Regions from separate parts of the Methylobacterium sp. WL1 genome, predicted to be linked through region 4. Evidence: predicted binding sites of a transcription regulator. Region 4 holds the regulator's gene; each other region holds the start of a gene.
The links. Region 4 encodes LexA, which represses DNA repair genes until DNA is damaged. Its sites were predicted from a motif close to TGTTCNNNNTGTGTTCNG; they were not measured.

Region 1: dinB (DNA polymerase IV) is a predicted target of LexA. The motif match lies at 1,895-1,912, and genes of this name have one in related genera.
Region 2: recA (recombinase RecA) is a predicted target of LexA. The motif match lies at 5,490-5,507, and genes of this name have one in related genera.
Region 3: FVA80_RS24470 (nucleoid-associated protein) is a predicted target of LexA. The motif match lies at 1,965-1,982, and genes of this name have one in related genera.

Annotation. Positions count from the first base shown of each region.
Region 1 is NZ_CP042823.1:1,622,679-1,629,848, reverse strand. Features, by position in the region: gene pncA (bifunctional nicotinamidase/pyrazinamidase) at 1-13, shown strand, start outside; gene FVA80_RS08105 (hypothetical protein) at 146-346, shown strand; gene FVA80_RS08100 (hypothetical protein) at 414-647, opposite strand; gene dinB (DNA polymerase IV) at 789-1,871, opposite strand; gene rimO (30S ribosomal protein S12 methylthiotransferase RimO) at 1,989-3,341, opposite strand; gene pabB (aminodeoxychorismate synthase component I) at 3,736-5,127, shown strand; gene FVA80_RS08080 (aminodeoxychorismate/anthranilate synthase component II) at 5,124-5,735, shown strand; gene FVA80_RS08075 (aminotransferase class IV) at 5,722-6,585, shown strand; gene FVA80_RS08070 (DoxX family protein) at 6,582-6,998, shown strand.
Region 2 is NZ_CP042823.1:824,831-832,000, reverse strand. Features, by position in the region: gene rplD (50S ribosomal protein L4) at 1-458, shown strand, start outside; gene FVA80_RS04385 (50S ribosomal protein L23) at 455-751, shown strand; gene rplB (50S ribosomal protein L2) at 777-1,613, shown strand; gene rpsS (30S ribosomal protein S19) at 1,619-1,897, shown strand; gene rplV (50S ribosomal protein L22) at 1,899-2,285, shown strand; gene rpsC (30S ribosomal protein S3) at 2,296-3,036, shown strand; gene rplP (50S ribosomal protein L16) at 3,048-3,461, shown strand; gene rpmC (50S ribosomal protein L29) at 3,474-3,689, shown strand; gene rpsQ (30S ribosomal protein S17) at 3,710-3,976, shown strand; gene recA (recombinase RecA) at 4,337-5,428, opposite strand; gene FVA80_RS04340 (PAS domain-containing sensor histidine kinase) at 5,594-7,170, opposite strand, start outside.
Region 3 is NZ_CP042823.1:5,012,088-5,019,257, reverse strand. Features, by position in the region: gene FVA80_RS24485 (DUF2924 domain-containing protein) at 1-56, opposite strand, end outside; gene FVA80_RS24480 (DUF3489 domain-containing protein) at 281-883, opposite strand; gene FVA80_RS24475 (hypothetical protein) at 1,021-1,293, opposite strand; gene FVA80_RS24470 (nucleoid-associated protein) at 2,169-3,179, shown strand; gene FVA80_RS32050 (hypothetical protein) at 3,172-4,557, shown strand; gene FVA80_RS24460 (DUF6285 domain-containing protein) at 5,325-5,663, opposite strand; gene FVA80_RS24455 (phosphotransferase family protein) at 5,666-6,676, opposite strand; gene FVA80_RS24450 (SDR family NAD(P)-dependent oxidoreductase) at 6,680-7,170, opposite strand, start outside.
Region 4 is NZ_CP042823.1:943,822-950,991, reverse strand. Features, by position in the region: gene FVA80_RS04985 (histidine kinase dimerization/phosphoacceptor domain -containing protein) at 1-124, shown strand, start outside; gene FVA80_RS04980 (response regulator) at 121-570, shown strand; gene FVA80_RS04975 (hypothetical protein) at 615-1,082, shown strand; gene fae (formaldehyde-activating enzyme) at 1,083-1,622, opposite strand; gene FVA80_RS04965 (hypothetical protein) at 1,679-1,879, opposite strand; gene FVA80_RS04960 (hypothetical protein) at 1,878-2,093, shown strand; gene FVA80_RS04955 (hypothetical protein) at 2,129-2,581, opposite strand; gene FVA80_RS04950 (biliverdin-producing heme oxygenase) at 2,832-3,431, opposite strand; gene lexA (transcriptional repressor LexA) at 3,752-4,471, shown strand; gene FVA80_RS04940 (ComEC/Rec2 family competence protein) at 4,465-6,738, opposite strand; gene gltX (glutamate--tRNA ligase) at 6,908-7,170, shown strand, end outside.

The DNA.
Region 1 (7,170 bases), 680 kb from region 4:
CGAGATCGCGTAGCGCGCCATCCCGGCGGCTGGCTGTCGGCGCGTGGGGGATCGGCGGGGGATCGAGAGGCGAACCGCCGCACGGCGACCGCGCGACCGCCCCCGTCCCGACGCGTTGGACTGGCACCAGCCAACAGGAGCCAGCATGTCAGGCAAGCACCCGAAGACCGATACGCCCACGGACGCCGACCTCAAGGGCAATCCCGGGATCGGCACCTCGAAGGGCATGACCGGCGCCGACCCGGAAGATCTGGAGGCGGATTCCACCTTCGAGGGCGACGTCGAGAACGAGACCAAGCCCGACGGCGGCATCGACCCGAACCACCGCCCGCGCAAGAACGCCTGATCCAAGGCGCCTGATTCCAGACGCCTGATCCGAGAAGCCCGGGCCGGCTTGGCCCGGGCCATGGGCGTCAGCGGGCGCGGGTCGGCGCCTTCGGGCGCTGCGGCACGGCGGTCCCATCGGTGAGGAAGCCGGCGCCCGGGCCGCCCGAGGACACGTAGAGCTGCGGCGGGCTCGCGCTGTAGCCCCGCAGCAGGATCGCGTTGGCGGCCCCGAAGGACGCGGTGCTGTCGGCGCGGGCGGCACCCACCGGGACACCGAGCAACAGGGCGGTGGCCAGGGCCAGGGAGATCGATTTCGACATTGGGACGGGACCTTTTGTTTCGTGAGGTGGCGGGCAACGCCGGCCGCACCGGATCGGTCCTATCTGTGGTTGATAAGTCGCACCTGACGTGTGCCGCCGCACAGCCCACGCGACCGCGCTCCATCGACCGGCCGAGGCGGATCAGAGCCCGAGCCCAAGCTGCAGCGGCTCTTCCTTCTCCCCCTGCTCGAAGCCCGAGAGTGCGATCCCGATCAGCCGCGCGCTGCGCCGGAGGGGGAACAGGCCGGAGAGCAGTTCCAGCCCGATCCGCTCCAGGGCGGCCCGATCGGCCACCGGGGCGGGGAGGGACCTCGCCCGGGTGACCTGGGCGAAATCCGAGAACTTCAGCTTCAGGGTCACGGTCCGGGCCCGCATCCCCTTGGCCTCGGCCCCGCCCCAGACCTTGTCGAACAGGGGCGCGAGCCGCTCGGCCAGGATCGTGAAGGCGGCCGTATCCTCCGAGAAGGTGGTCTCCGCCCCGATCGACTTGCGCACCCGGTGGGCGCGGACCGGCCGCATGTCGAGCCCACGGGCGACCGCGTGGTAATAGGCCCCGGCCGACCCGAAGGTCTCGCGCAGGCGGTCCGGATCCCAGGCGCGCAGGTCGGCCCCGGTCTCGATGCCGAGCCGCTTCATCTTCGCTTCGGTGACCGGGCCGACGCCGTGGAACCGACCGATCGGTAGGGCGGCGACGAAATCCGGCCCCATGGACGGGGTAATGACGAACAGGGCGTCGGGCTTCCTGAAGTCGGAGGCGACCTTGGCCAGGAACTTGTTGTACGAGACCCCGGCCGAGGCGACGAGGCCGGTGCGCTCCAGGATCTCGGCCCGGATCGCCTTGGCGACCGCGGTCGCGGTCGGAAGGCCCAGCAGGTTCTCGGTGACGTCGAGATAGGCCTCGTCCAGGGCGACCGGCTCGATCACCGGCGTGTGCCGGGCGAACACCGCCCGGATCTCCTCGGAGACCGCCCGGTAGACCTCGAAGCGCGGCTTGACGAACAGCAGGTCCGGGCAGAGCCGCCGGGCGGTGGCCGACGGCATGGCCGAGCGCACGCCGAACCGCCGCGCCTCGTAGCTCGCCGCCATCACCACGCCGCGCTCCCGGGAGCCGCCCACGGCGAGCGGCAGCCCGCGCAGGACGGGATCGTCGCGCTGCTCCACGGAGGCGTAGAACGCGTCCATGTCGATATGGATGATCTTGCGGAGCGCGACCTCCGGATCCATCGCGGCCTCGGGGTCCGGGCTGAAGTTCCTGCTATGTTCCAGACATGCCGGACCGGACGCCCGGGTCAACCGCTCCGATCCGACGGCGCACAGGGGATTGCGCGCAATCCGGGGCCATCAGGTCACGGTGCCGTAGAGGTCGTAGGCGTCGGCCCGGTCGATCTTCACGGTGACGATGTCGCCGGAGCGCACCGGGCGCCGGAACGCGGCGTGGACGTTGCCGTCGATCTCGGGGGCGTCGGCCTTCGACCGGCCCTTGGCGATCCCGCCCTCGACGGAATCGACGATCATGGCCAGCCGCTTGCCGACCTTGGCCCGCTGGAGCCGCAGCGAGATCGCGTTCTGCGTCTCCATGAACCGGCGCTTGCGCTCGGCCTTCAGCTCCGGCGGCACGAGGTCGCCCAGGGCGTTGGCGGTAGCGCCGGCCACGGGCTCGTACTCGAAGCAGCCGACGCGCTCGAGCCTGGCCTCCTGTAGCCAGGCCAGCAGCTCCTCGAACTCGGCCTCGGTCTCACCCGGGAAGCCGACGATGAAGGTCGAGCGGATCGCGAGGTCCGGGCAGGTCTGCCGCCAGCTGCGGATCCGGTCGAGCTGGCGCTCCTGGTTGCCGGGCCGGCGCATCCGCTTGAGCACGGAGGGGCTGGCGTGCTGGAGCGGCATGTCGAGGTAGGGAAGCACCTTGCCCTCGGCCATCAGCGGGATGACCTCGTCCACGTGCGGGTAGGGGTAGACGTAGTGCAGCCGCACCCAGGCCCCGAGCTCGCCGAGCTCCTTGGTCAGGTCGTAGAACTTCGCCCGCACGCTCCGGTCGCGCCACGGGCTCTCGGCGTAGCGGATGTCGACCCCGTAGGCGCTGGTATCCTGCGAGACGACCAGCAGCTCCTTCACGCCGGCCTTGACCAGCTTATCGGCCTCCCGCAGCACATCACCGGCCGGGCGGCTGACGAGATTCCCGCGCAAGCTCGGGATGATGCAGAAGCTGCAGCGGTTGCTGCAGCCTTCCGAGATCTTCAGGTAGGCGTAGTGGCGCGGGGTGAGCTTGATCCCCTGCGGCGGGACGAGATCGAGGAACGGGTCGTGGGCCGGAGGCACCGCCTCGTGGACCGCCGCCACCACGGATTCGTAGGCCTGCGGCCCGGTCACGGCGAGCAGGTCCGGGTATTTCGCGCGGATCTCTTCCGGCTGCGCGCCCATGCAGCCGGTGACGATCACCCGGCCGTTCTCGGCCATGGCCTCGCCGATCGCCGAGAGCGATTCCGCCTTGGCCGAATCCAGGAACCCGCAGGTGTTGACGATCACCACGTCCGCCCCGTCGTGGCGGCGGGCCAGCTCGTAGCCCTCGGCGCGCAGGTGCGTGAGGATCCGCTCGGAATCGACGAGCGCCTTGGGGCAGCCCAGCGAGACGAACGAGATTTTCGGGGCGGCCCCGGGGACGGCGTCCCGGGGGGCGGGCGTGGCGGTTGCGGTCATGGTCGCATTCGGAAGACGGGTCGGACGCCACCCTCGCGTGCGGCCGGTGGATCGGGTCGCACGGCGCACGAGGACAGGCATTCGGGATCGCGCCCCTATAGCGGTTCTGACGCGCTCGCGCGAGACCGGCCGCCGCAGGGGTACCCGGCCCCGCGCGGGAGGCTCGGCGCCGGAGGTGCGGCACATCGCCGAAACTTGGCTGTTCGCAGGGCTTTGCCGGCGGCTCCTGAGATCCCACATCAGGTGCGGCCCGCCATCTCCCGAACCCGGGACGGACCCCGACCGCCCGCGACGGGCGGGGCCTTGCGCGGAACTGCCGCTTTCCCCGCGGCATCGCCTGTGCAACGGCAGCGTGCGGGGCGCGTGCCCTCAGGACATCAGCCCGAACCCGGTCATGTGGACCCAAGAGATCTGGACCCGAGAGATCCCCTTCGTCGATCCCGTCGCGGCGGCCGCCCGGCTGCGGCCCCTGCCGGATCTCGCCTTCCTCGACAGCGCCATGCGGCACGACGCGCTGGGGCGGCACTCGATCGTGGCCGCCGACCCGTTCGCGCGGTTCCGGTTCCGGGACGGGCGCGCGACGCTGGACGGGCGCCCGGTGTCGGGCGGCCCGTTCGCTGCGCTGCGGGCCTGCCTGGCCCCCTACCGGATCGAGCCCGATCCGGACACCCCGTTCCCGGGCGGGGCGATCGGCTATCTCGCGTATGATCTCGGCGCGCAGCTGGAGCGGGTCGCGGCCCCGGCCCGGCGGGCGGGGCTCACCGACGACATCGCGGTCAACCTCTACGACACGGTGCTGGTGATCGACCACGCCGCCGGGACGTGCCGGCTCGTCGCCACGGGATTTCCCGAGACCGAGCCGGCCGCCCGGCAGGCCCGCGCCGAGGCGCGGCTCGCCGCCTTCACCGACCGGCTCGGCACTGCGACCGAGCCCGAGGAGGCACCGCCCCAACCTGCAAAAAACCTCGCGTGGCACTCGAACTTCGACCGGCAAACCTACGAAGGGGCTGTCGAAAAGGTCCGCGCCTATATCCGGGCGGGCGATATCTACCAGGCCAACATCGCCCAGCGCTTCAGTGCCGACCTGCCGACGGGCTTCGACCGGTTCGCGCTCTACCGGCGCCTGCGCGCCACCAATCCGGCGACCTTCGGGGCCTATCTGGAACTGGCCGGGCTGACCGTCGCGTCGTCCTCCCCGGAGCGCTTCATCCGGCTCGACGGCCGGCACGTCGAGACCCGGCCGATCAAGGGCACCGCCCGCCGGCTCGACGACCCGGAGGCCGACCGGGCCGCCGCCGAGGCGCTCCTGGCCTCGGTCAAGGAGCGGGCCGAGAACGTCATGATCGTCGACCTGCTGCGCAACGACCTGTCCCGGGTCTGCGCGCCGGGCAGCGTCGCCGTACCCACCCTGTGCGGGCTGGAGACCTACGCCAACGTCCACCACCTGGTCTCGGTGGTGACCGGGACCTTGCGCGACGGGCTCGACGCCCTCGACCTGCTGGAGGGCACCTTCCCCGGGGGCTCGATCACCGGCGCCCCGAAGATCCGCGCCATGGACATCATCACCGAGATCGAGGGCGACGCCCGGGAGCTCTATTGCGGCGCCATCGGGCGGATCGGCTTCGACGGCGCGCTCGACACCGCGATCGCGATCCGCACCGTGTTCATGGACGAGACCCGGGCGGTCCTGCAGGCCGGCGGCGGCGTGACCCTGCTGTCGGAGCCGGGCCCGGAATACGACGAGACGCTCGCCAAGGCCGCCCGGGTGTTCGAGGCCTTCGCATGATCCTCGTCCTCGACAACTACGATTCCTTCGTCTTCAACGTCGTCCGCTACCTGGAGGAGCTGGGCGAAGAGGTCCGGGTGGTGCGCAGCGATGCGGTCGACGTCGCCGGCATCCGGGCGCTCGCCCCGGACGCCCTGGTAGTGTCGCCGGGCCCCTGCACCCCCGCGGAGGCCGGCATCTCGCTGCCGGCGATCCGCGACCTGTCCGGCGCGGTGCCGATCCTCGGGGTCTGCCTCGGCCACCAGGCGATCGGCGCCGCGTTCGGCGGCACGGTGGAGCGCGCGCAGCGCCCCCTGCACGGGCAGGCGACCCCGATCGCGCACCGGGGCGAGCGGCTGTTCTCCGGACTGCCCGCGCCGATGCCGGTCGGGCGCTACCACTCGCTGGTGGTCACCCCCGGCCCGGACATGGACAAGCACCTCTCGGTCGACGCGGTCTCGCAGGAGGGCGAGGTGATGGCGCTCTCGCACCGGACCCACCCGACCTACGGCATCCAGTTCCACCCGGAATCGGTGCTGACCGAGGGCGGCCACGCCCTGTTCGCCAATTTTTTAGGACTGGCCCGCGCTTGGCGGGGCGAGCACGGGCGCGACGATGCTGTGGCGTGACGGAGCGATCGTCCCCGGGACGCAGGCATCCCTGGACCACACCGATCGGGGCCTGACGCTCGGCGACGGCCTGTTCGACACGGCGCTCGCGCTGGGCGGCCGGGTGGCCTTCGAGGAGGCCCATATCGCCCGGCTCGTCGCCGGGGCGGAGACCCTCGGGATCCCCGCCGAGGCGGACCGGATCCGCGCCGCCATGCGGGCGCTCGCCGGGCAGGGTAGGGGAGACCCGGACAGGCTGGCGATCCGCACCACCCTCACCCGGGGCTCCGGCCCGCGCGGGCTGAAACCGCCGCCGGATCCGCATCCGACCCTGTTCGCCACTGCGGCGCCGAGCGCCAGGAGCGCGGCCTTCGCGCCGCTGCGGCTGTGGCCGACCGGGATCGCCCGCAACGACACCTCGCCCGCCGCCCGGCTGAAGACCTTAGGGTATCTGGACGCCGTGCTGGCCGCCCGCGAAGCCGCCGCTTCGGGCTTCGACGAATCCCTGTTCTGCAACACCCGCGGCCGCGTCGCCTGCGCGGGCACCGGCAATGTCTTCGCGGTGCTCGGCGACAGGCTGATCACGCCGCGGCTCGCCGACGGCGTGCTCGCCGGGATCATCCGCGCGGAGGTGCTGGGGCTGGCGGGGGCGTGCGGATTGCGCCCGGAGGAGGGCTCCCTGAGCCTGTCCGAACTCCTCGGCGCCGAGGCCGTGTTCGTCACCAACTCCCTGCGGCTGCTGGCCCCCGTGACCGCCATCGGCGCCACCGCCTTCGCCAGCGCGGAACACCCGGGCGTCGCCCGGCTGATGGCGGCGCTCCGAACCGCACTCGCCCGCGCCTGCGGCGTCACGGAAGACAAGGTCGGATGACTGGACCGGACACTGAGGCCTGGCGGCGCCGGCTGCGCTACGGGCTGGCCCTGGTCTATGCCGGGATCGGGATCGTCCACCTCGTGGCCGCCGACGCGATGCTGCCGCTGATGCCGGACTGGGTGCCGGCGCCGCGGTTGATGATCCTGGCCACCGGCCTGTGCGAGATCGCCGGGGCGATCGGGCTTCAGACCCGGTCGCTGCGCCGGGCGGCCGCGATCGGGCTCGCCGTCTACGCGGTCTGCGTCTACCCGGCCAACCTGAAGCACGCCTTCGCGGCCGTCCACGTCGAGGGCATCCCGGATTCCTGGTGGTACCACGGACCCCGGCTGGCGTTTCAGCCGGTCTTCGTCTGGGCGGCGCTGTGGGCCGGCGGTCTGATCGACTGGCCGTTCGGCGCGCGCCGGCGCTGAGGCGCCGGCCGGTCGATCCCCGGGCGGCCCGGCATTCGTCGCGCCCCCAGGACAGGACGGCGAGCAATCCCCGAGAAACCGTGATCACAGGATCCACGGATCGCAGGCTCACGGCAGGCTTTGATCCCGGGATCACTGCGGATAGACTGCGGTGCGGTCGCCGCACGCGCTG
Region 2 (7,170 bases), 120 kb from region 4:
ACGTGAACCGCACCCGCAAGAAGCTGTACAAGCAGAAGGGCACCGGCAACGCCCGTCACGGCGCTGCCTCGGCGCCGCAGTTCCGCGGTGGCGGACGCGCCTTCGGGCCGGTCGTTCGCGACCACAGCCACGATCTTCCCAAGAAGGTCCGTGCCCTGGCGCTGCGCCACGCACTGTCGGCCAAGGCCAAGTCCTCGACCCTGATCGTCGTCGACGACATCAAGATCGAGGATCACAAGACCAAGGGTCTCATCGAGCGTTTCGGCAAGATGGGCCTTTCGAACGCGCTGATCATCGGCGGTGCCGAGGTCGACGTGAATTTCGGCCGCGCCGCGCGTGCCATCCCGCAGATCGACGTCCTTCCCGTGCAGGGGATCAACGTCTACGACATCCTGCGCCGCAACACGCTCGTCCTGACGAAGGCCGCTGTCGACGCGCTGGAGGAGCGTTTCAAATGAGTGCCGATCCGCGCCACTACGATATCATCGTCTCCCCGGTCATCACCGAGAAGGCGACGAACCTGACCGAACAGAACAAGGTCGTCTTCCGGGTCGGCCCGAAGGCGACCAAGCCTCAGATCAAGGAGGCGGTCGAGAAGCTGTTCGACGTCAAGGTCACGGCGGTGAACACCCTCGTGACCAAGGGCAAGAAGAAGATTTTCCGCGGTCTCCGCGGGCAGCGCTCCGACGTGAAAAAGGCGATCGTCACCCTGGCCGAGGGCCACACGATCGACGTCACGACCGGGCTCTGAGGACGGGTTTTAGGGATCCAAGCCGATGGCCTTGAAGACATTCAAACCGGTCACGCCGAGCCTGCGCCAGCTCGTGCTCGTCGACCGCCGTGAGCTCTACAAGGGCAAGCCGGTGAAGGCGCTGACGGAGGGCAAGAGCTCCTCCGGCGGCCGTAACAACCTCGGCCGCATCACCGTCCGCTTCCGCGGCGGTGGCCACAAGCGTGTGCTGCGCAACGTCGATTTCAAGCGTCGCGAGCAGCTCGGCGTGACGGCGACGGTCGAGCGGATCGAGTACGATCCGAACCGCACCGCGTTCATCGCCCTGATCAACTTCCCCGACGGGAAGCAGAGCTACATCCTGGCTCCGCAGCGCCTGCAGCCGGGCGACAAGGTGGTGACGGGCGAGAACGTCGACATCAAGCCGGGCAATGCCGGTCCGGTCGGCTCGATGCCGGTGGGTACGATCATCCACAACGTCGAGCTGAAGATCGGCAAGGGCGGCGCGATCGCCCGCTCGGCCGGGAACTACGCCCAGATCGTCGGACGCGACCAGGGCTACGTGACGCTGCGGCTTAACTCGGGCGAGCAGCGCCTCGTCCATGGCCAGTGCTTCGCGACCGTCGGTGCGGTCTCGAACCCGGACCACATGAACATCTCGCTCGGCAAGGCCGGGCGCAACCGGTGGCTCGGCAAGCGCCCGCATAACCGCGGCGTCTCCATGAACCCGGTGGATCACCCGCACGGCGGCGGCGAGGGCCGTACCTCGGGCGGCCGCAACCCGGTCACGCCGTGGGGCGTGCCGACCAAGGGGAAGAAGACCCGGTCCAACAAGCGGACCGACGTGTTCATCCTGTCCAGCCGCCACAACCGCAAGAAGTAATCGCTATGGCACGCTCTCTCTGGAAGGGGCCGTTCGTCGACGGCTACCTCTTCAAGAAGGCCGAAGCGGCGCGGGGCTCCTCGCGCTCAGAGGTCATCAAGATCTGGAGCCGCCGCTCCACGATCCTCCCGCAGTTCGTCGGGCTCACCTTCGGTGTGCACAACGGACAGAAGCATATCCCGGTCTACGTCTCCGAGGAGATGGTGGGGCATAAGTTCGGCGAGTTCTCGCCGACCCGCACCTTCCACGGGCACGCGGCCGACAAGAAGGCGAAGAGGCGCTGAGATGGGCAAGCAAGCCACCCCCCGCGCGCTCCCCGAGAACGAGGCGAAGGCAGTTGCGCGCATGCTGCGTGTCAGCCCGCAGAAGCTGAACCTCGTGGCGCAGATGATCCGCGGCAAGAAGGTCGACACTGCGTTGGCCGAGCTGCAGTTCTCGCGCAAGCGCATCTCGACCGAGGTCAAGAAGTGCCTCGAGAGCGCGATCGCGAATGCCGAGAACAACCACGATCTGGATGTCGATGATCTCGTCGTCACCCAGGCCTTCGTGGGCAAGGCCCTCGTGCTCAAGCGCTTCCACGCTCGTGCCCGCGGCCGCGGTGCGCGTATCCTGAAGCCCTTCTCGAACCTCACCATCGTGGTTCGCGAAGTCCGCCAGGCCGAAGCGGCTTAAGGAGGATCTCATGGGCCAGAAAGTCAATCCGATCGGTCTCCGTCTCGGTATCAACCGGACCTGGGACTCCCGCTGGTTCGCCGGCAAGGGCGAGTACGCCAAGCTGATGCACGAGGACGTCGCCATTCGCGCCGCCCTGATGAAGCAGCTGAAGCAGGCCGCCGTCTCGAAGATCGTCATCGAGCGTCCGCACCGGAAGTGCCGCGTCACCATCCACTCGGGTCGTCCGGGCGTGGTGATCGGCAAGAAGGGCGCGGATATTGAGAAGCTGCGCAAGCTGGTCGGCACGATGACCAAGGCTGACGTGACGATCAACATCGTCGAGGTGCGCAAGCCCGAGATCGACGCTACCCTGGTGGCCGACTCGATTGCTCAGCAGCTCGAGCGCCGCGTCGCCTTCCGTCGCGCCATGAAGCGCGCCGTGCAGTCGGCGATGCGTCTCGGTGCTGAGGGCATCCGGATCAACTGCTCGGGCCGTCTCGGCGGCGCCGAGATCGCCCGCCAGGAATGGTACCGCGAGGGCCGGGTCCCGCTGCACACGCTGCGCGCGGACGTGGATTACGGCACCGCTACGGCGTTCACGACCTACGGCACCTGCGGCATCAAGGTCTGGGTGTTCAAGGGCGAGATCCTTGAGCACGACCCGATGGCCCAGGACAAGAAGGCCCAGGAAGAGGGTGGCCGCTCCGGCGGACGCCGTGAGCGCGATGGCGAGGGCGGCCGCGAGCGCGGACGCCGCGAGCACGCGTAAGGTAGGAAGCCATGCTGCAACCCAAAAAGACTCGCTTCCGTAAGCAGTTCAAGGGCCGCATCCACGGTGCGGCCAAGGGCGGCTTCGAGCTGAACTTCGGTCAGTTCGGCCTGAAGGCTGTCGAGCCCGAGCGTGTTACCGCACGGCAGATCGAGGCGGCCCGCCGCGCGATCACCCGTGAGATGAAGCGCCAGGGCCGCGTCTGGATCCGGGTGTTCCCGGACGTCCCGGTCTCCTCGAAGCCGACCGAAGTCCGCATGGGCTCGGGCAAGGGCGCTCCGGATTACTGGGCCGCCCGTGTCCATCCGGGCCGGATCATGTTCGAGGTCGACGGTGTCGCCGAGGACATTGCCAAGGAGGCCCTGCGCCTCGGTGCCGCCAAGCTCCCGATCCGTACGCGGGTCGTCCAACGCATCGCCGACTGAACGGAGGATATCGTGAAGTCGACCCAGAGAGTGTCTGATCTGAAGGCGTTGTCGCCGGATCAGCTGAACGACGAGTTGCTGAACCTCAAGAAGGAGCAGTTCAACCTGCGCTTCCAGGGGGCTACCGGCCAGCTCGAGAACGTCGCCCGCGTCCGTGAGGTCCGCCGCGACATCGCCCGCGTCCGCACCCTGCAGCGTTCGAAGACGCTGCAGGCGTCCAAGAGCTGACAGGGGCTTAGGAGAACACCATGCCGAAGCGCGTCCTGCAGGGCACCGTCGTCAGCGACAAGGGCGAGAAGACCATCGTGGTGAAGGTGGAGCGTCGCTTCACTCACCCGGTGATGAAGAAGACCGTGCGCCGCTCGAAGAACTACCATGCCCACGACGAGGCGAATGTCGCCAAGGTCGGGCAGACGGTGTTCATCGAGGAGTGCCGCCCCTTCTCGAAGACCAAGACCTGGAAGCTGGTCGAGGACCAGGCCTCCGCGGTCGCCGAGGCCGGCGAAGCCGCCTGATCAAGGGAAGCGGCGGCTGCGGGTTTCCGCGTCCGCCTCGACGTAGCTGGAAGTTGGACGGTCGGGACGTTGCACCGGATGCGGTGCTTTCTTCCCTACCCGGCGTTCAGTACGACAAACGCCCGGACGAAGCTCGACCCTCATAGGGCCGGATTCGCGCCGGGCGTTGTCGTTTCTGGGGCGTGGCCTGGATCGGGCGAGAGCGGTCGATCCAGGCCTGGGACGATCAAGGCTTTAGGGGGTCATCGACCTTTCTCGGGTGCAAGGCGGAGCCCTGCGAGGCTCGCGAGACTGGCTCGAACCCCGCTGAACCCTGCCAAAGGGCTCCAGCCCTTTGGCATTCCGCTTGTCTGCCGTTCGTCAGGCCTCGCCTTCGTCGAGGTCGTCCTCGGTCGGCTTAACATTTTCCAGGATCTTCTCGGCGACGAGGCCGGAATTCTGGCGGATCGAGGCTTCGATCTTGCCGGCGATCTCAGGGTTGTCGCGCAGGAACCCCTTCGAGTTCTCGCGGCCCTGGCCGAGGCGCTGGCTGTTGTACGAGAACCAGGCGCCGGACTTCTCGACGATGCCGGCCTTCACGCCGAGGTCGATGAGCTCGCCGACCTTCGACACGCCCTCGCCGAACATGATGTCGAACTCGACCTGCTTGAACGGCGGCGCGACCTTGTTCTTGACGACCTTGACGCGAACCTGGTTGCCGATCGCCTCGTCGCGGTCCTTGAGGGTCGAGATCCGGCGGATGTCGAGGCGCACCGAGGCGTAGAACTTCAGCGCGTTGCCGCCCGTGGTGGTCTCCGGGCTGCCGTACATCACGCCGATCTTCATCCGGATCTGGTTGATGAAGATCACCATGCAGTTCGAGCGCGAGATCGAACCGGTGAGCTTGCGCAGGGCCTGGCTCATCAGGCGGGCCTGGAGGCCGGGCTGGCTCTCGCCCATCTCGCCCTCGATCTCGGCCCGCGGGGTCAGCGCGGCGACCGAATCGACCACCAGCACGTCGATGGCGCCGGAGCGCACCAACGTGTCGGTGATCTCGAGCGCCTGCTCCCCGGTGTCCGGCTGCGAGATCAGCAGGTCGTCGAGATTGACGCCGAGCTTACGGGCGTAGATCGGGTCGAGGGCATGCTCGGCGTCCACGAAGGCGCAGACGCCGCCCTTCTTCTGGGCCTCGGCGATGGTGTGCAAGGCCAGCGTCGTCTTGCCGGACGATTCGGGGCCGTAGATCTCCACGACCCGGCCGCGGGGCAGGCCTCCGACGCCGAGCGCGATGTCCAGGCCGATCGAACCGGTTGAGACGGTCTCGACCTCCTGCACCTTGTCGTTCTTGCCGAGGCGCATGATCGAGCCCTTGCCGAATGCACGCTCGATCTGGGACAGGGCGGCGTCGATCGCCTTGGACTTGTCCTTGTCCACCGGGGGCATGTCGACCACTTTCAATGCAGGCTGGGCCATCTGGCGGGCTCCTTATGAAGGGGTTGCGCGCCATTCACAACGCGCGTCAACACGGCGTTTGTGTACCCTTTTTGTTCTCATTCTGCAAGGCCGCCGGACATGGGAACGCCGCCCGGATGGGGCGGCGCTCAGGTTCTCGGTCGGGCTCTTTTTGCCGGAGCGCCGTCAGTCGGCCGCCATGGTCTTCTTCACGGTCTCGACCAGCTGCTTGAGGCTGAACGGCTTGGGCAGGAAGTTGAAGGCTTCGCCCTCGGGCAGGTTCTTGCGGAACGCGTCCTCGGCGTAGCCCGAGACGAAGATCACCTTCAGGTCCGGCTGGCTCTTGCGCACCTCGCGCAGCAGGGTCGGGCCGTCCATCTCGGGCATCACCACGTCCGAGACGACGAGGTCGATGGGCTGGCTGCCCTCGCGCACGATCGCCAGGGCCTCCAGGCCGGAGGCGGCCTCCAGGACGGTGTAGCCCCGAGCCGACAGCGCCCGGCTGTTGACCGCCCGGACGGGATCCTCGTCCTCCACCAGCAGGATCGTCCCCTGCCCGGTATGGTCGGCAGCGGGCTTGCGCGGGGCCGGCTTCTCCGGTGCCTTCTGGGTGCCGGTGCGATCGACGGAGCCGGGCGGCTTGGCCGTCGCCGGCATGTCGGCCCGGGGCAGGGCCGGAACCGCGGGGGCGGCCTCCTCGGGCTCCGCGACGGGCACGTGCCGCGGCAGGTAGATCCGGAAGGCGGTCCCCTCTCCGATGGTCGATTGCACGTCGATGGTGCCGCCGGATTGCTTGACGATGCCGAACACCGTCGAGAGCCCGAGGCCGGTGCCCTTGCCGATCTCCTTGGTGGTGAAGAAGGGCTCGAAGATCTTTTCCATCAGCTCGGCCGGAATGCCCTGGCCGGTATCGCGCACCTCGATCAGGACGTGGTCGCCCGCGGGTGCGCCGCCGCGTCCCTCCACGGCCGCAATCGGCCCCGGATCGGTCACGTTCTCGGTGCGGATCATCAGCTTGCCGCCGTCCGGCATCGCATCGCGGGCATTGACCGCCAGGTTCACGATCACCTGCTCGAACTGGTTGACGTCGGCCTTCACCGGCCAGACGTCGCGGCCGTGCTTCAGCTCCAGGGCGACGCGCTCGCCGAGCAGCCGCTTGAGCAGCAGGGTCAGCTCCGAGAGCCCCTCCCCGACATTCATCACCTCCGGACGCAGGGTCTGTCGGCGCGAGAACGCCAGGAGCTGGCGGACGAGGCCCGCCGCCCGGTTGGCGTTCTGCTTGATCTGCATGATGTCCTGGAAGGCCGGGTCGGTCGGCCGGTGGCTCGCCAGGAGCAGATCCGAGTAGCCGATGATCGCCTGGAGGACGTTGTTGAAGTCGTGTGCGATGCCGCCGGCGAGCTGGCCTACGGCGTTCATCTTCTGAGCCTGGGCGACCTGCTGCTCCAGCTGCCGCTGCGCCGTGGTGTCGAGGGCGTACAGGATCACGCGCTCGGCCTCGTCGGCCTTGTGGGTGGCGTCACTGCTGTCGGCCGGGCTGAGCCAGAGCCGGGCCGAGCGGCCCCCCGGGCCGCTGAGCTGGACCTCGATCGGCTCCGGGTCGGACAGGCCGCTGGCGGCCCGGGCGAGGCCGGCCTCCAGGGAGGCGCGGTCGACCACCGAATCGGCCACGTTGGGCTCGGCGCCCTGGGTGCCCTCCCCCTCCGGACCGCCCTCGTCGACCTGGCGCGGCACCGTGCCGAACAGACGCGTGAACGAGGTGT
Region 3 (7,170 bases), 2.1 Mb from region 4:
CGCCCGGCTGTGAAACGGCCGAGGACCTGCGCGATGTCGCGGTCGAGGTCGCCCAACGCGCGGATCTGAAGGCGGTGGGCGAGGATGCGGGAGCGCAGGGTGGGGAGAGGCCGGGCGGGGCGGCCGAACCGAAGTCCCGCCGCCAGCGCCGGGCGAGGGCGGCGGCGTCGAGGCCGGCGAGTTCATCGAGCGCAGCGGCGAGCCGGTCGGCGGGGGCTGACCTCCGCCCTGACCACCGCTCTCACCGTCTGCGCCGCGGCCGGAGTGCGCTGCCCGCCCATCAGGCTGCCGCCGCAGCCGCGACGGCGGCCTCAGCCGTCGGTGTGCGCCGGGGCTTGCGCGCCCGGGGCGGGGCGGCCGGGATCACCGGCGCGGGGATGCAGTAGGCGATGGCATCGTCTGGGCGGGCAGCCTTCAGCAGCGCCTGGCCGCCGGTGCGGATGCGAGAGAGGGCGGCACGGGTGGTGTGGGGCAGCCAGCCGGTGGCCGCGATCAGCTCGGCGAGCGTCGCCCCCTGCTCGCGCTTCAGCAGCGCCAGAACCTGCGCCTTCTTGCTCGCGATCGCAGTACGGGCGGGATCGTCCGGTGTGGCGGCAGGAGCACCCGCAGCCACCTTGGCGGCGCGCGGCGGCTTGGGCGGGGCGAGGCCGATGGCCCGGTATCCGGCGGGGGTGAGGCGGTGCGGGCCACCCGCCTCGGCGGGTGCGATCACCAGGCCATCGCCCATGAAGCGGCCGAGCAGCCGTGCGTGGGTGGCGGGCTTCATCGCAACGGGGGGCGTCAGTCGGCCCTCGTCCGCTGCGGCGGCCTGCAGCAGGCCAGCCTCGGTCCGGTTCAGCGGGACAGTCGTCGGGGCGGTGGCGGTGGCATTCGTAGCGGTCATGGCGATCGTCTCCGTAGCGGCGGGCGAGCCCCGCCACCGACCCGACCCCGCGATCGGCTCTGCGATGGGCCGGCGGGGTGAGGCGAGGACGACCGCGCGTAGCGACCGCATGGGGACGGCCGCGTGCGAACGGACAGTCAGTCGCGGGAGGCGAAAGTCTCGGCGGCCTTTCGGTTGATGCGGCCGATGAGGCAGATGGCGCCGTGCAGGGTCTGGGCCTCGCTGAGGGGGACGTCGAGGTCGAGGACGATGCGCACGGCCTCGCGCTCGGAGCCAGCGCGGGCGCAGACCAGGGCGGCCTTGGCGAGGGCGGCGGCCTCGGTCAGGTGGGCGCTGATGGCGGCCAGAGCTGCGGTCACGCTCAGGCCGGCCTCGCTCGTATCCGTCCGGCCCGTGGTCGTCTCGCTCATACCGTCACCCCGTGCGAGTAGCTGCCTCGGCCCGCGGCTGCGTCGGCCCGGTCAACACACACGCTCTGTTGGCGGCGACAGTCCAGGCGAAAGTACCGGATCCCGCCGACATTCGCGTCGTAGTCCGGGAAGGCCTCCGCCAACGCGAAAAATTGACCCATTCCGGGCATTGGGAATGTCCGCTTGTGGGCGACCAGCCCGCGGCTATGAACCTTCGGCAGGGTTGACTGGGGGTGTTGTGCTCCACCGCGGTTTGTCGCCCTTTTGGCGCATTACGAGGCGTTTGCTCGAGTGTCCTTTTTAGACCGTTGCCGTTTCTGCTCGTCGGGGACTCTAGCGATCCGCTCGCATTGGGCGAACAGCTTTCACGCGTAACGCCGCCTGGGGCCAGGGTTCTGTCGTACCCGCCCGCGCCGCGTCGCGACCATTGGGACGGATAAACACCACGAGAAGCTCCGGCGCGCTCCGGCCGCCACCCCAATGCGATCGCGACAGGACCCGAAGCTCTTCAAGATGGCGGGCCTTCTCGCCAGTCGCATTTTCGACGGCGACCGTCAGTCCCACGCAGTCCGACACTTCGAAAAGTGCTGTATGCAAAACCCTAGTTTGCATACAGCGGCGCAGGTTCTCTGCGCTTTGGCGTAGCGAGCACGCCGCTGCCATCCCACACTTGTTCTTGTTTCGTTCACAATGTAAAACAGCGGGGTCACGTGGGATGCGGGGTCAGCGCTCTGCACGGTTCAACTCACCCCGAAAGGAGCTCGGGACAGGGGGCGGCGATCGTATCGTCTGGGTTGTCAGCGTCCTTGCGCCAAGCCAGTCTCGGCCGCAGTGAACGACACCTGAGGTCGTTGCATTCGCCGCTGGGAGGGCAGGTGACAAACACCATTATCCGCGTCGCGATCCACGACCTGACCAAAACCCAGGGGGCCTTCGTCGTTAAGCACGGAAAAAGCGATCTGAAAGTTACTCAGACGATGCAACGCGTGATCGACGACCTCACCGCTCTCTACGCCAAGCGGACCTCGAAATCTTACGGGAAATTCGCGGTCGATGAAGATCGATTTCCGACCGAGAAGCACCTCCGCGCCTACCTCAACGTCCAGCCCAGCGACTTCACGACGCTGACGCACAAGATGATGGAAACGCTAAAAGCCCAGGCGGGCTACAAGGGCGCTGCCACGGGCGGCCACGTCTTCTTCGCTCACTTCGAGCGCGAAGAACGGCAGTACCTCCTCATCGCGATCGTCAACGAGAAGCTCGGCGCGTCGATGACGAGCGATCTCGATGTTCAGGATGTCCGCCATCTCGACATGGACGGTTTTCGGTTCGCGGGCCGCATCAACATGACCAGCTGGGCCAACGGCGAGGAGCGCTACATCGGCTTCTTGAAGGGCAAGCGGGAGGTCTCCGAGTACTTCAAGGAATTCCTCGGCTGTGACACCACGGTCCAGAACCGCCGCGACACGGCCGAGCTTGTCCAAGCGTTGATGGCATTCGCCACCGATGAAGGCATGGACACCCCGAGAAAAGACGATTTCCTCGCCCGCGCGAAAACCATCTGCGAGCGTTCGGCCAAGGCTCAGGAGGAACTCAGCTTCGAGGCGCTGGCCAACGAACTGAGCCCGCAGGATCCCGAGAGGCTGATGACCGTTCTGGCCGATCCCGATCTGCGCCTTAACGACGGCTTCGTGCCTGATCGCCGCGCCCTCGGACCGCTGATCAAATTCAAGGGCAAGACCCCGACCTGGAGCATCGAGTTCAACCGCGACGCGATCACCCGCGGAAACGTGCGGTTCAACGCTGAGGACAACACCCTCACGTTGACCGGCCTGCCGGAGGATCTCACAGCGCAGCTGCGCGCTGAGTACAGCCAAGATGGCTAGGATCACATTCGACCAGCTGACCCTGCTGTATCGTTATATCGCCTTCGAGCAGAACAGTGATCAGGGAAGGCTGTCGATTGCGACCCCAGAAGTCCTGGAGGTCATCCAACTCATCGAAGATGACCAGGATGTCGCTGTTGACGCAGACATCGTGGTACTTGACGATGGCGCGCTTCAAGTCGGTCAGATCGTATCAGTCCGCGTCGGCCCACCCCGGACTGCGCTCGGCTCCCTCGTTCGCGACTTCGACGGGTTGCTCGATACCCCGGAAGCGCGGGTCAAAGAACCGCGCGCCTACTTCGTCATCGACGGCGGTATCACACCGGACATCGATCCCTGTCCCGAGCGCCTAGCGACCTATCGCAAGGTCATCGAGTTCACGAAGCTCGTCGGCGAAGCAGCGGCCTATGTCGATCAATCCAAAAGGGAATTGATCTTCATCAAGGATGGCAAGTTCAGCGTTCCGCTGGCTTATAAGGCCGCCGACTTAGACCGTGTGAGCGTCTCCGACACCGACGCCATTCTCAGCGCGTGCGCCGACGAGATTCACCGAGACCAGAAGCTCGCGATCCTCGCCGAAGCCGTCATCGGGATCTGCGCGTCTCAGCCGGTCGCAGTCCGGTTTCGCCACCTCATCGCAAACCTCGGTTCGGTGAACGAGGAAGTTCGCAACGGCTATCAGCTGTTCGCGTCCAGCTTCTCTTACTCAAAGATCCGCAACGAGATCGAAGCCGCACGCATCGATTATCTCAACAAAATCCATAAAACGATTATCGATATCCAGACGCAGTTGCTCGGTATCCCTGTCGCGACGGTCATCGTCGCCTCGCAGCTGAAAGTCACATCCGCCTGCGGCGTCGAGTTCTGGACCAACTTCGCCGTCGTCGTGGGAGCGTGGATCTTCGTCGCGCTCTTGGCGATCGCCATCGGAAACCAATGGGCGACGCTGGCGTCCATATCCGACGATATCGCGCGCCAAAAAACCACGTTTCAGCGGGACTTTGCGGCGCTAAGCGATCAGTTCGATACGATTTTCGTCACCCTCGCCGGTCGGATCAAATGGCAGCGAAGGTTTCTGGGGTTTGTTGGCGTGCTCGCAGTCGTCGGGGCAGCGGTGGCCACGTTCGTCGCGTATCGAGTGACCAACGTTCCGTACATGAGCTGTTGGTCAGGTGAAGTCTCCGCGTCGGCACCAACACCGATCCCGCCGGCTGTGACGCCTGTCGCACCGGCTCGGACGCCTCCGTCGCCTGTCTCGCCAGCCAACACACCGATGAACGCGGCGCCGTCTAAGCCAAGCCCGCTACCAGATCCGGCTCCGCCAACGCCCGCCAAGCCGAAAATGGCTCCCACGCCACAGGCCCACCCGCAGCCGTAAGTGGTTTGCGCTGTCAGAAGCGCCAGGGGAGGAGAGGACACTCCGTGTCACCGCAGTTCGGCTGATAGCTCGGTAGAACTGATCGCATAGGAGCGGCCCGCTCCAGGGGGCGACACGGCGACGGTCATCCGAAACAGAATGTCCGCTACCGGGCGATCAGCTGATGTCCGTTCATGGCGCGAAGCTGCGGTCTGGAATGGCAGGGTTTGGCCGAAAGCCGCCGATCCGCTTTTGGACAGCTGATGCGGATAAGCGGACAAGCCGCTACCGACCCAACCTCGTCGTAAAAATCGATCTATGGTGCGCCCGAAAGCGGTTGTTCAACTCCGTCAGGCGAGGATTGGCATGACGTCGGCACCGAGGTCGTTTACGCGGCATGGGACTAGAGCCGAGCGGAGCGTGCGCGCGATGCCCTGCGTTTTCAGGGGCAAGAGACGCGGGTAATCGCGTTGTTTGGTGCTCTGAACGTCGGCCTCATTGATTCATCAGATCCAGGCGCGCGCTAGGTGGGGCTAGGGCGAACATGCGTGAGGACGATCCGTACAGGGATTGGCACGAACCGGAGGTGCCCTGGACAGAAGCTACATCCTTCGACCTCTAACCAATTGACCGCGTCTGTCAGTCCGGCGCCGTCGAGCACGCCAGCTACCTCGCGTTCGCCTCTCGCGTGGTCGACGGTCCTTCGACATATTCGACACGATCAAACTACATGATCGAATTTTGATTCAATTATAATCTATGTAGATCGGCTTTGCAGAAAAAGTACATTATTTATCCGGCGCCGACGGCTTCCAAATTTGTGCTGCCACTTCGACCGCTTCGGTAAGCGCTGCTTGGAGATCCTCATCCGCATCGTGCTGCCCCTCTCGGATGGTTCGGACCAGATTCTCCATCGGATTGTCGGGCGCGCCTGCGCCATCGAGCACGCGCGCGCCGGCCTTTGCGAGCTGGTCCGCCTGCACGATTTCGCGGGCGGCAATGCCGATGGCGTTGGTGACCATCAGGGCGACGTAGCGCGGGCGGCCGGTGAGGCCGGGCACGACCTCCTCGGTGAGGGCGCGGCGGGCCGCGTCGAGGAGGGCGGCGCCGGAGGGTTCGTCCTGCATGCTCAGCTCCATGCTGCGGGGGCGGTCGCCCGCAGGATCGCCCGTTCCAGGTCGGGCACCATCCGGCCGGTCAGTGCCAGTTCGAGGGAGAACTCGCGCCCGGAGACGTGGCGCGCGCCCTGCTCCAGCGCGATCACCGCCCAGCGCACATGGGCCATCACCTCCCAGTAGGCCACGCGCGCCGGATCGACCGTCCGCCCGCTCTCGGACGTGTAGCCCCGGTAGAAGGCCGCGCGGGAACCGACGCCGCCCGCCTCACGCTCGGGCCGGCCGAAGCGCCAGCAGGCGGCGCAGAACCAGCCGAGGTCTTGATCCGGGTCACCCCAGCCGGCGAACTCCCAGTCCAGCACGGCCGTGAGGCCGGATCCGTCGACCATGTAGTTGCCCGTCCGGAAATCCCGGTGGACGAGGGTCGGCGCCGGGCAGGCCGGGGCGCGGACCTCCCCCCAACGCAGCCCCCACTCGATCGCCGGGCGCCGGACACCGATACCGTCGAGGCTCGCGCGCAGACGCGCGATCTCGGCTCGTGCGGGATCCGGTTCGGGCGCGCCCAGGAAGGCGAGCCCGCCCGGCAGCGCCCGTGGGTCGAGCGTGGCGTGGATCTTCGCCAGTTCGCGGCCCAGGGTCTCGGCGAGCTGCTCCCGGTCGCCGCCGAGGCTCGGATCCTTGGCGATCCGCGGGCCCAGCCCCACGCCCTCGACCAGCCCCATGACCGCGAACGGGGCGCCGATCACTTCCGGATCCTCGCAGAAGGCGACGGGTTCGGGCACCCGGACCCCGGCGTTCCAGACCGCCTCTAGGATCCGGAACTCCTCGGCACGGGTCCGGCTCGACGCGATGGTGGCGGCCGCATCCATGCGCAGCACGAAGGCGCGCACGTCGTCGCCGACCCGGCAGCTGACGAGCCGATTCTCCTGAATGGAGCCGCCGCCGAGGGGACGCGTATCCGCGATGGCGAGGTCCGGGCAGCCGAGCGTCCCGGCCAGCCAGATGCGCAGCCGATCCTGATCCATCCGCTACAGGCCCGACACGAGGTGGCCGCCATCGACCGCCACGACGCTGCCGGTCATGTACGCCCCGGCATCGGAGGCGAGCAGGAGGAGCGGCCCGTCGAGTTCGGCCGCCTCCCCCAGACGCCGCTGCGGCACCCGCCTGATCAGGGCCTTGCCGGGCTCCGATTCGAAGAACGCGTCGTTCAGCTCGGTCTTGATGTAGCCGGGCGCCAGGGCGTTCACCCGGATGCCGTAGCGCGCCCATTCGAGGGCGAGGCTCTTGGTCAGCTGGACGACCCCGGCCTTCGAGGCCGCGTAGGGCGCCAGTCCGCCGGTGACCCGCAGGCCCAGGATCGACGCGATGTTGACGATGCTGCCGCCCGCGCCGTGGCGGACCATGCGCCGGCCGGCCGCCTGAGCCACCAGCCAGACGCCCTTCAGGTTCGTATCGAGGACCCCGTCCCAGTCGGCCTTGTCGAGGTCGAGGGCGGGCTTCGTCGCGGTGATCCCGGCAT
Region 4 (7,170 bases):
GCGGCTGATCGGCACCCTCTGCCGCCAGCTCAATGCCAGCATCGCCTGGCAGGCGAACGACCCGGGCACGATCGTCAACGTTCGCCTGCCCCGCGAATTGGCTACCGGTCCGGAGGCCAGATGAGCGAGCCGATGCGAATCCTCGTCGTCGAGGACGAGGCCCTGATCCTGATGCAGATCGAGATGATGCTGGAGGAGGCCGGCTATCGCGTCGTGGGCACCGCCATGACGGCGGCAGAGGCGATCGCCCTCGTCCACGAAACCCGGCCCGAACTGGTGCTGATCGACCTGCGCCTCGGCGATGATTCCTCGGGCGTGGACGTGGCGCACGCGGTGCGCGCCATCGGCGGCATCACGGCCGCCTTCATGACCGCCAACGCCCGGGCCCTCTCGGACGATCTGGAGGGCGCCACGGCGGTGATCGCCAAGCCGTTCACCGGAGCGGTCCTGGAGGAATCCCTGGCCTACCTCGAGGATTGCGTCCGCCGGCCGCCGCCGGCCGAGCTGGTGCCGACCGGGATGCGCCTCGCCCCGGCCCTGCTCAAGAGCTTCGCCCAGATGCGGCAGTGAACGCCGCCCTCGACACCTCCGGCCCGGCGCGTAGAGTGCCGGCCATGTCAAGCTTCCGCGTCGCCCGCCCGCTCCTGGTCACATTCCTCGCGGCCCTGGCCGGCCTGCCCCTCGCCGCCCGGGCGGAGCCGTGTGACGACCTCGCCCAGCAGATCGCCGGGGCGATCGGCGGCAAGGTCGGCAAGCGCGCCGGGCCGAGCATCGACATCCGCCTGGCCGGTCCGATCAAGTTCGACGTGACCTGCCGGGCCGAGCCGATCGTGCAGGCGACCTCCGCGGAGCCCGCTCCCTCGGCGGCCTTCTTCCGCGACCTCGCGGCGGCCTCGGAGATCCTGGTCGGCGAGCCGGCCGCGCGGGTCGAGCCGATCATCGCCGACGCCTACCGGACCGCCCTGTCGGACCGCCGCAAGTCGTTCATCCAGCAGAACGGCTGGTCCGCCTCCTGCTACACCGATCCCGGCAGCAGCGCGATGCGCACCCTGTGCTCGGTGGGGCGCATCCCGCCGCGCTGATCAATACTCGATCACGTCCTCAAGCGCGTAATGCTTCACGGTCTTCCGGTTGGCGATCAGCTCGTCCACGGTCGGCTCGCCCTTGAGGGCCCGGGCGATGGCGAGCTTCGTCGCCTCGTAGTTGGTGCGGTACAGGTCCTTGCGGTCGAGGTTGTCGTCCTCCGCGCAGCGCGGGTCGAGCCAGATCATGATGATCATGCACAGCTCGTCGAGACCGTCCTTGGGCAGCACGCCCTCGATGATGCAATCCACGATCGCGTCGCCGGTGGCGGCCTGGACGACGCCGCCGAGCAGCTCGACATACTCGGCCGTGTGGATCGTCGCCTTGGTGGTCATCATCGTGGCGGGGCGCACGAGCTGGTTGAGGTCGCGCACCACGAACATCCGGGTGTGGCCCTGGACCTGCCCCATCATCGACGCGAAGGCCTGACCCACCGGCCCGCGGACCGAGCCGATCAGCACCTCGGGCATGGCGTCGGTGTACTGCCCGTCGGCGGCCAGGACGGTGGCCTCGCCGGTGCGGAACCAGATCTCTTGCATGTGTCGCGACTCCCCGTGTCAGGTCGCCCGGGGGAGACATCATCGAGGCGCCGGCGTCAATCGCTCCGGAGCAGGCCGACCCCGTCGAGGGCGCCGACCCCGGCGATCGCCACGGTCGGGCCGGCGCTCTTGAGGAACTCGGATCCGCGGGGCAGGGAAGTCGGGTGCGGCGCGACGCGGGAACAGTCCCGGGCCAGGGCCGTTCCGGCCGGAGCCTGCGGCGTTGTCTCGGGTCCGGCAGCCGGGAGGGATGTCATGACGGAGAGCACGGATCGGGGGGGCGGCTGGAGCCTCCAGGCGAGCGCCATGCCGGACGGGGTACGGCTCGAACTCGCCCTCGCCGACCTCGGCGGCGGCCCGGTCACCGCGGCGATCGTGCTGGACCGGGCGGAGGCCCGGGCCTTCGCCCGCGCCCTGCTGGCGGCGGCCGGCGATGCGGCCGAGCGCACCTTCCCAAAGCCGGGCGCCTGACCGGGCGGGCTCGGGGCCGGCGCGGGCGGCTCAGATCATTGTTGGATGAAGCCCGGATTGCGGCCCGGCAGGCGCGGCACCACCGTGCCCCGCTTCTCGATCGGCGCGTCGCAGGCGTAGGTGAATTCGCTCTTCTGCGGATCGAACACCGTCTCGCCGGTGATCCGGCAATCCTCCCGCACGGTCTCGTCGAGATAGGCGCGGGCGGCGGTGCGGAAGCGCTTCACCCGGGTCGCGGCCGGATCGGGATCGATCCGCACCTCGCTGAGATTGCAGCCGGTGTACTCGCGCAGGGCGTTCGAGACGACGAGCATCCGGCGCACCTGCCGGTTGTCGTAGACCTCGTAGGGCTCCTTGCAGCCGATGGTGACCACCTGCGGGGTGAGCGCCACGTAGTTGCGCGAGATATACGAGAACCCGGTGGTGCAGCCGGCCAGCGTCAAGCCGACGGCCCCGGCACCGATGGGCAGAAGAGCCGCGCGTCGCATCCTCGTCATCCCAAGCCCAATTCCAGCCCAGTCTCGAAGCCGCCGGGACGATCCGCCTGCCCCGCCGACCGGGTCAAGCACCTCGGCGCATTGAAACGGCGCCGCTTGCCCAGTCAATTCGTTTGTCGCCCGAGATGCCGTTCCAGGCGTCCGCGACCGGTCATCGCCCGACTCGGCGGTGGACGGCGCGCGTGACAGGCTTTGTTGCTGCGCCAGGGCGGCGGAACGATCCGACCGGGTGGCGGCGCCGTCAGTCCTCGAAGACGTCCCCGACCAGCCGGCGCACGAACTGGAACGCCTCCGTCGCCCCCGCGGCGACGCGTTGCTCCCCGGTCTCCCGGAGTTCGACCCGGTCGAGGGCGGCCGTGAAAAGCCGCCAATGCAACCCGCGTCCTTCGGGATGTCCGGCAAGATGGCGCGCACCGTGGGTTTCCGACAGGCCGAGCGCCCGGGCCTCCTTGAGCAGGATGGCCGCCCCGAGATTCGAGCCCTCGGCGACGTAGAGCCAGCCCAATCCCTGCGCCGGTTCGATCGTCCCGAAATGTTCCTCGGACGCGCCGTCAGGGACGGGCGCTCCGACATCGCGCAGATCCTGCTGGATCAGGGGCAGTCGGCGCCTGCCGTCGAGATCGGGCAGGACATGGGCGAACGCGCCATCGCGATAGACTCGATCGACGACCGCATGGAACCTGTACTGGATCTGGAGGAACAGCGCGTAGCGCTCCAGGCTCGCGAACGGCTTTGCCGCCATGATGCGCCGATCAAGCTGATCATGGGCGGCCGCGGTCGCCACTCTCAGGCGCTTCACGCGGCTGCAGGTCTCGGCGATGTCGGATGATGCGGCGTCCATGCGATCTATGTCTGTCGTCCGGGCAAGGTGCCGTGGGCAGACGTGAGCGGCCCGCCGCGCCACTCTGACCGTCCCAGCCTATGGACCATTCCGGCGATTCAGGTCACCGAGGCTGGCCCGGGATCGTGCCGATCCGGCCAGACCGGTTCTGCCATGGCGGCGCGACCGCGTCACGGCACACAACGGCCGCATCCGCACATCGCCGATCGATCAAGCTCAGCCGATCACGCTTGCGGAACACTTGCGGAACGTTTAACGTGTTCGTGATTTGTTTCCGCGACCGCATCGATGCGGTCCTCCAAGCCGCGAGTCCCCCGTCGATGCTCACGCGCAAGCAGCTGGACCTCCTGCGTTTCATCCAGAGCCGCATGCAGGAATGTGGCGTCCCGCCCTCGTTCGACGAGATGAAGGACGCCCTCGATCTGAAGTCCAAATCGGGCATCCACCGGCTGATCACGGCCCTCGAGGAGCGCGGCTTCCTGCGCCGCCTGCCGAACCGGGCGCGCGCCATCGAGGTGATCCGCATCCCCGAGAGCCTGTCCCAGGCGGCTGCTCCACCTGCGGAGCCCCGCCGCTTCACCCCGAGCGTGGTCGAGGGCGGGAAGTCCAAGCTGCCGGCGCAGCCGGCGACCGCCCGGATGATCGACGACGGCGGCCGCGCCATCTCGATCCCCGTGATGGGCCGGATCGCGGCCGGTACGCCGGTCTCGGCGATCCAGAACCAGAGCCACGCCATCACCATGTCGCCGGACTTCCTAGCCGGCGGCGAGCATTACGCCCTCGAGGTCCGCGGCGACTCGATGGTCGATGCCGGCATCCTGGACGGTGACCTCGTGGTGATCCGCAAGCAGGATACGGCCAATACCGGCGACATCATCGTGGCGCTGATCGACGACGAGGAGGCGACGCTCAAGCGCCTCCGCCGCCGGGGCTCCTCGATCGCCCTGGAGGCCGCCAACCCGGCCTACGAGACCCGCGTGCTCGGGCCCGACCGGGTCCAGATCCAGGGGCGGCTCGTCAGCCTCGTCCGCCGCTACTGAAGGGGTTCGGCCGGCGCGTCGCCGGGCGCGGCCTCGGAACCGGCGACGTCGGCCTCGGCCGGGATCGGCTCGGAGGGTGTTACCACTTTCGGTTGTGGGACAGGCGATGGCCGCGAAGCCGGTGATGCCCGCCAAGGCATGGTACGGCCCGTGTCGCGGGTATAGCGTGCCGTGAAGCCATCCCGGTCGGCCCGGAGCGCGACGGCGCCTCGTTCGGCGAGCACCCGGCGGTCGATCACCAGAGGCCCCGTGCAGATGGGCGGCGCCGCGAGCCGCGAGATCAGCAGGGCCGCCCGGGCGCAGTCCTCCGTGAAGGCGCGCCGGTCGCGGACCAGGGCGACGGCGCGGCCGTCCGGCAGGCTTGCGGTGCAGCCGAGCCGGTCGCACCGTCCGACAGCCGACGAAGCCTGGATCACCGCCTTCGCCGATCGCCCGTCGCCATCCGCTTTCAGCCACTGCTCCATCACGAAGGCCGAAGGATTGCCGAGGGCCCACAGGACTCCGTCCGGTCCACGCACGGCCGCACCACCGCCCTGCCGGTCGACGTACAAGTCAAATCGCTCCGGAACGACGGCGAGGCCGAGCCCGAGCAGGGCGGGCGGCAGGGCCAGCCAGCGCAGTCGCGATACCGGCAGCGTCGCCAGCAGCAGCCCGGCCGCCAGCAGCATCAGCGCGCCGGTGCCGAAGGCCGGCAGCACCAGGACGGCCCGATTGAAGCCGGCGATCCATTCGGAGATCGCCAGCATGCCGCCCACCGCCTGTCCCATCAGCCACCAGATCGGCCGGTCCAGGGCGAAGGGATAGGCCAGGATCCCGATCACCGCCGCCGGCATCACGACCAGGGAGACCAGCGGCAGGGTCAGGGCGTTGCCGATCAGGCCGAACGGCTGGACCGTCTGGAAATGGTAGGTCGCGAACGGCGCCGTCGCGACCTGTGCCACCAGGGTCGTCGCGAGGGTGCCTGTCACGGCCGAGAGGCCGGTGCCGACGAACCGCTCGATCCGCCCCGCCCCGGGACGCTGGAACAGGCGTCCGTCGATCAGCCGCGCGCAGGCGATCAGCCCGGCCACCGCCCCGAACGACATCTGGAAGCTCGGTCCGAGCAGGCCCTCGGGTTCCCGCGCCAATGCTATCAGGGCGGCCAGCGCGAGGTTGCGCATGGACAGCGCCGGCCGGTCGACCAGGATCGCGCCGAGCATGATCAGCGTCATGATCAGCGAGCGCTCGGCGGCGATGTCCCAGCCCGAGAACGCGCAATAGGCGGTGACGCCCAGCATCGCGAACCCGGCGGCGATCTTCTTGATCGGCCAGACCAGCGCGCAATACGGCACCAGCGCCAAGACGGCCCGCACCAGCCAGAACACCACGCCGGCGGCCAGCACCATGTGGAGGCCCGAGATGGAAACGACGTGATAGATGCCCGCCGCCCGGAGCGCATCGTTGGCGGCCGGTCCGATCAGGCCGCGCTTGCCCGTGACCAGGGCCGCCGCCACGGCCCCCGCTTGCCCGCCCTCGGCCTGCGCGATCCGGCGTGTCAGCGCGTTGCGGGCCTCGTCCAGCAAGGCTGCCAGTCGCAGGCGCAGAGGCGGCGGGGTGGGCGGCTCTCGAACCGTGATCGCCCCGATCAGCGAGCCTACCGCGCCGAGTCCCTGAAAGTAGGCATCCCGGGCGAAATCGTAGCCGCCCGGTCGTGCCGCCTCGGGCGGCGGCAGCAACCTTGCCGTCGCGACGATGAAGTCCCCGGGCCGCAGGGATGGCGCCTTCCGGAACGAGACCCGCACCCGAAGCGGCCTCAAAGCGGGTTCGAGCCCGGCGAAGCTCTCGACCCTGATCACCAGCCGGGCGCCGACCTCGCGCTCGTCCAGCCCCTCGATCATCCCGGTCAGCGGCCCGATTGTGGTGCGGGTGAGGATCGGCGCCGCCACCTGCGAGACCCGCCAGGTCGCCGCCGCGAAGCCCAGGAAGCCGGCTGTCAGCGCCAGGCAAAGGGCGAGTGCCCCCGGCCGCGCACCCAGGAACGGCGCCGGCGCGAGGGCGAGCGCCGCTCCGGCCAAGGGAGCGGCGAGGAACGGCGTCCCGTCGGCACACCCGAAGAAGACCAGGATCCCGGCGCCGAACGCCACCGCCAGCCACGGGAACAGGCGGCGCTGCTCGACCTCCCGGGTGAGCCCATCGGCGAGCCAGCCGCGGAGCGCCGGCATCGATACCGGGCGCGTGCCGGCCAGCGCCACCGCGCCGCCCGCCAGCCTCGCGCCGATCCGCCGCATCCGCCCCGCCCCGTGCCGGACGACCAAGTCCCGGCCGGGGATTCTTAACGCACCCGTCGGCCCGTGCTACAGCGGACGCTTCGTGCTACGGGCGCCACGCCGTGCGACGGGCGCCGCCCTGACGCCCTGCACCGCCCCGTCGCCCTTCGCCCCCGAACATATCGGCCCGATGTCCTCAGCCGTCGTCACGCGCTTCGCCCCCTCGCCCACCGGATACCTCCATATCGGCGGTGCCCGCACGGCGCTGTTCAATTGGCTGTACGCCCGCCACACCGGCGGCAAGATGCTGCTGCGCATCGAGGATACCGACCGGGAACGCTCGACCAAGGGCGCGATCGACGCGATCCTCGACGGCCTGTCCTGGCTCGGCCTCGATTGGGACGGGGACGTGGTCTTCCAGTTCGCCCGCGCCGAGCGCCATCGCGCGGTCGC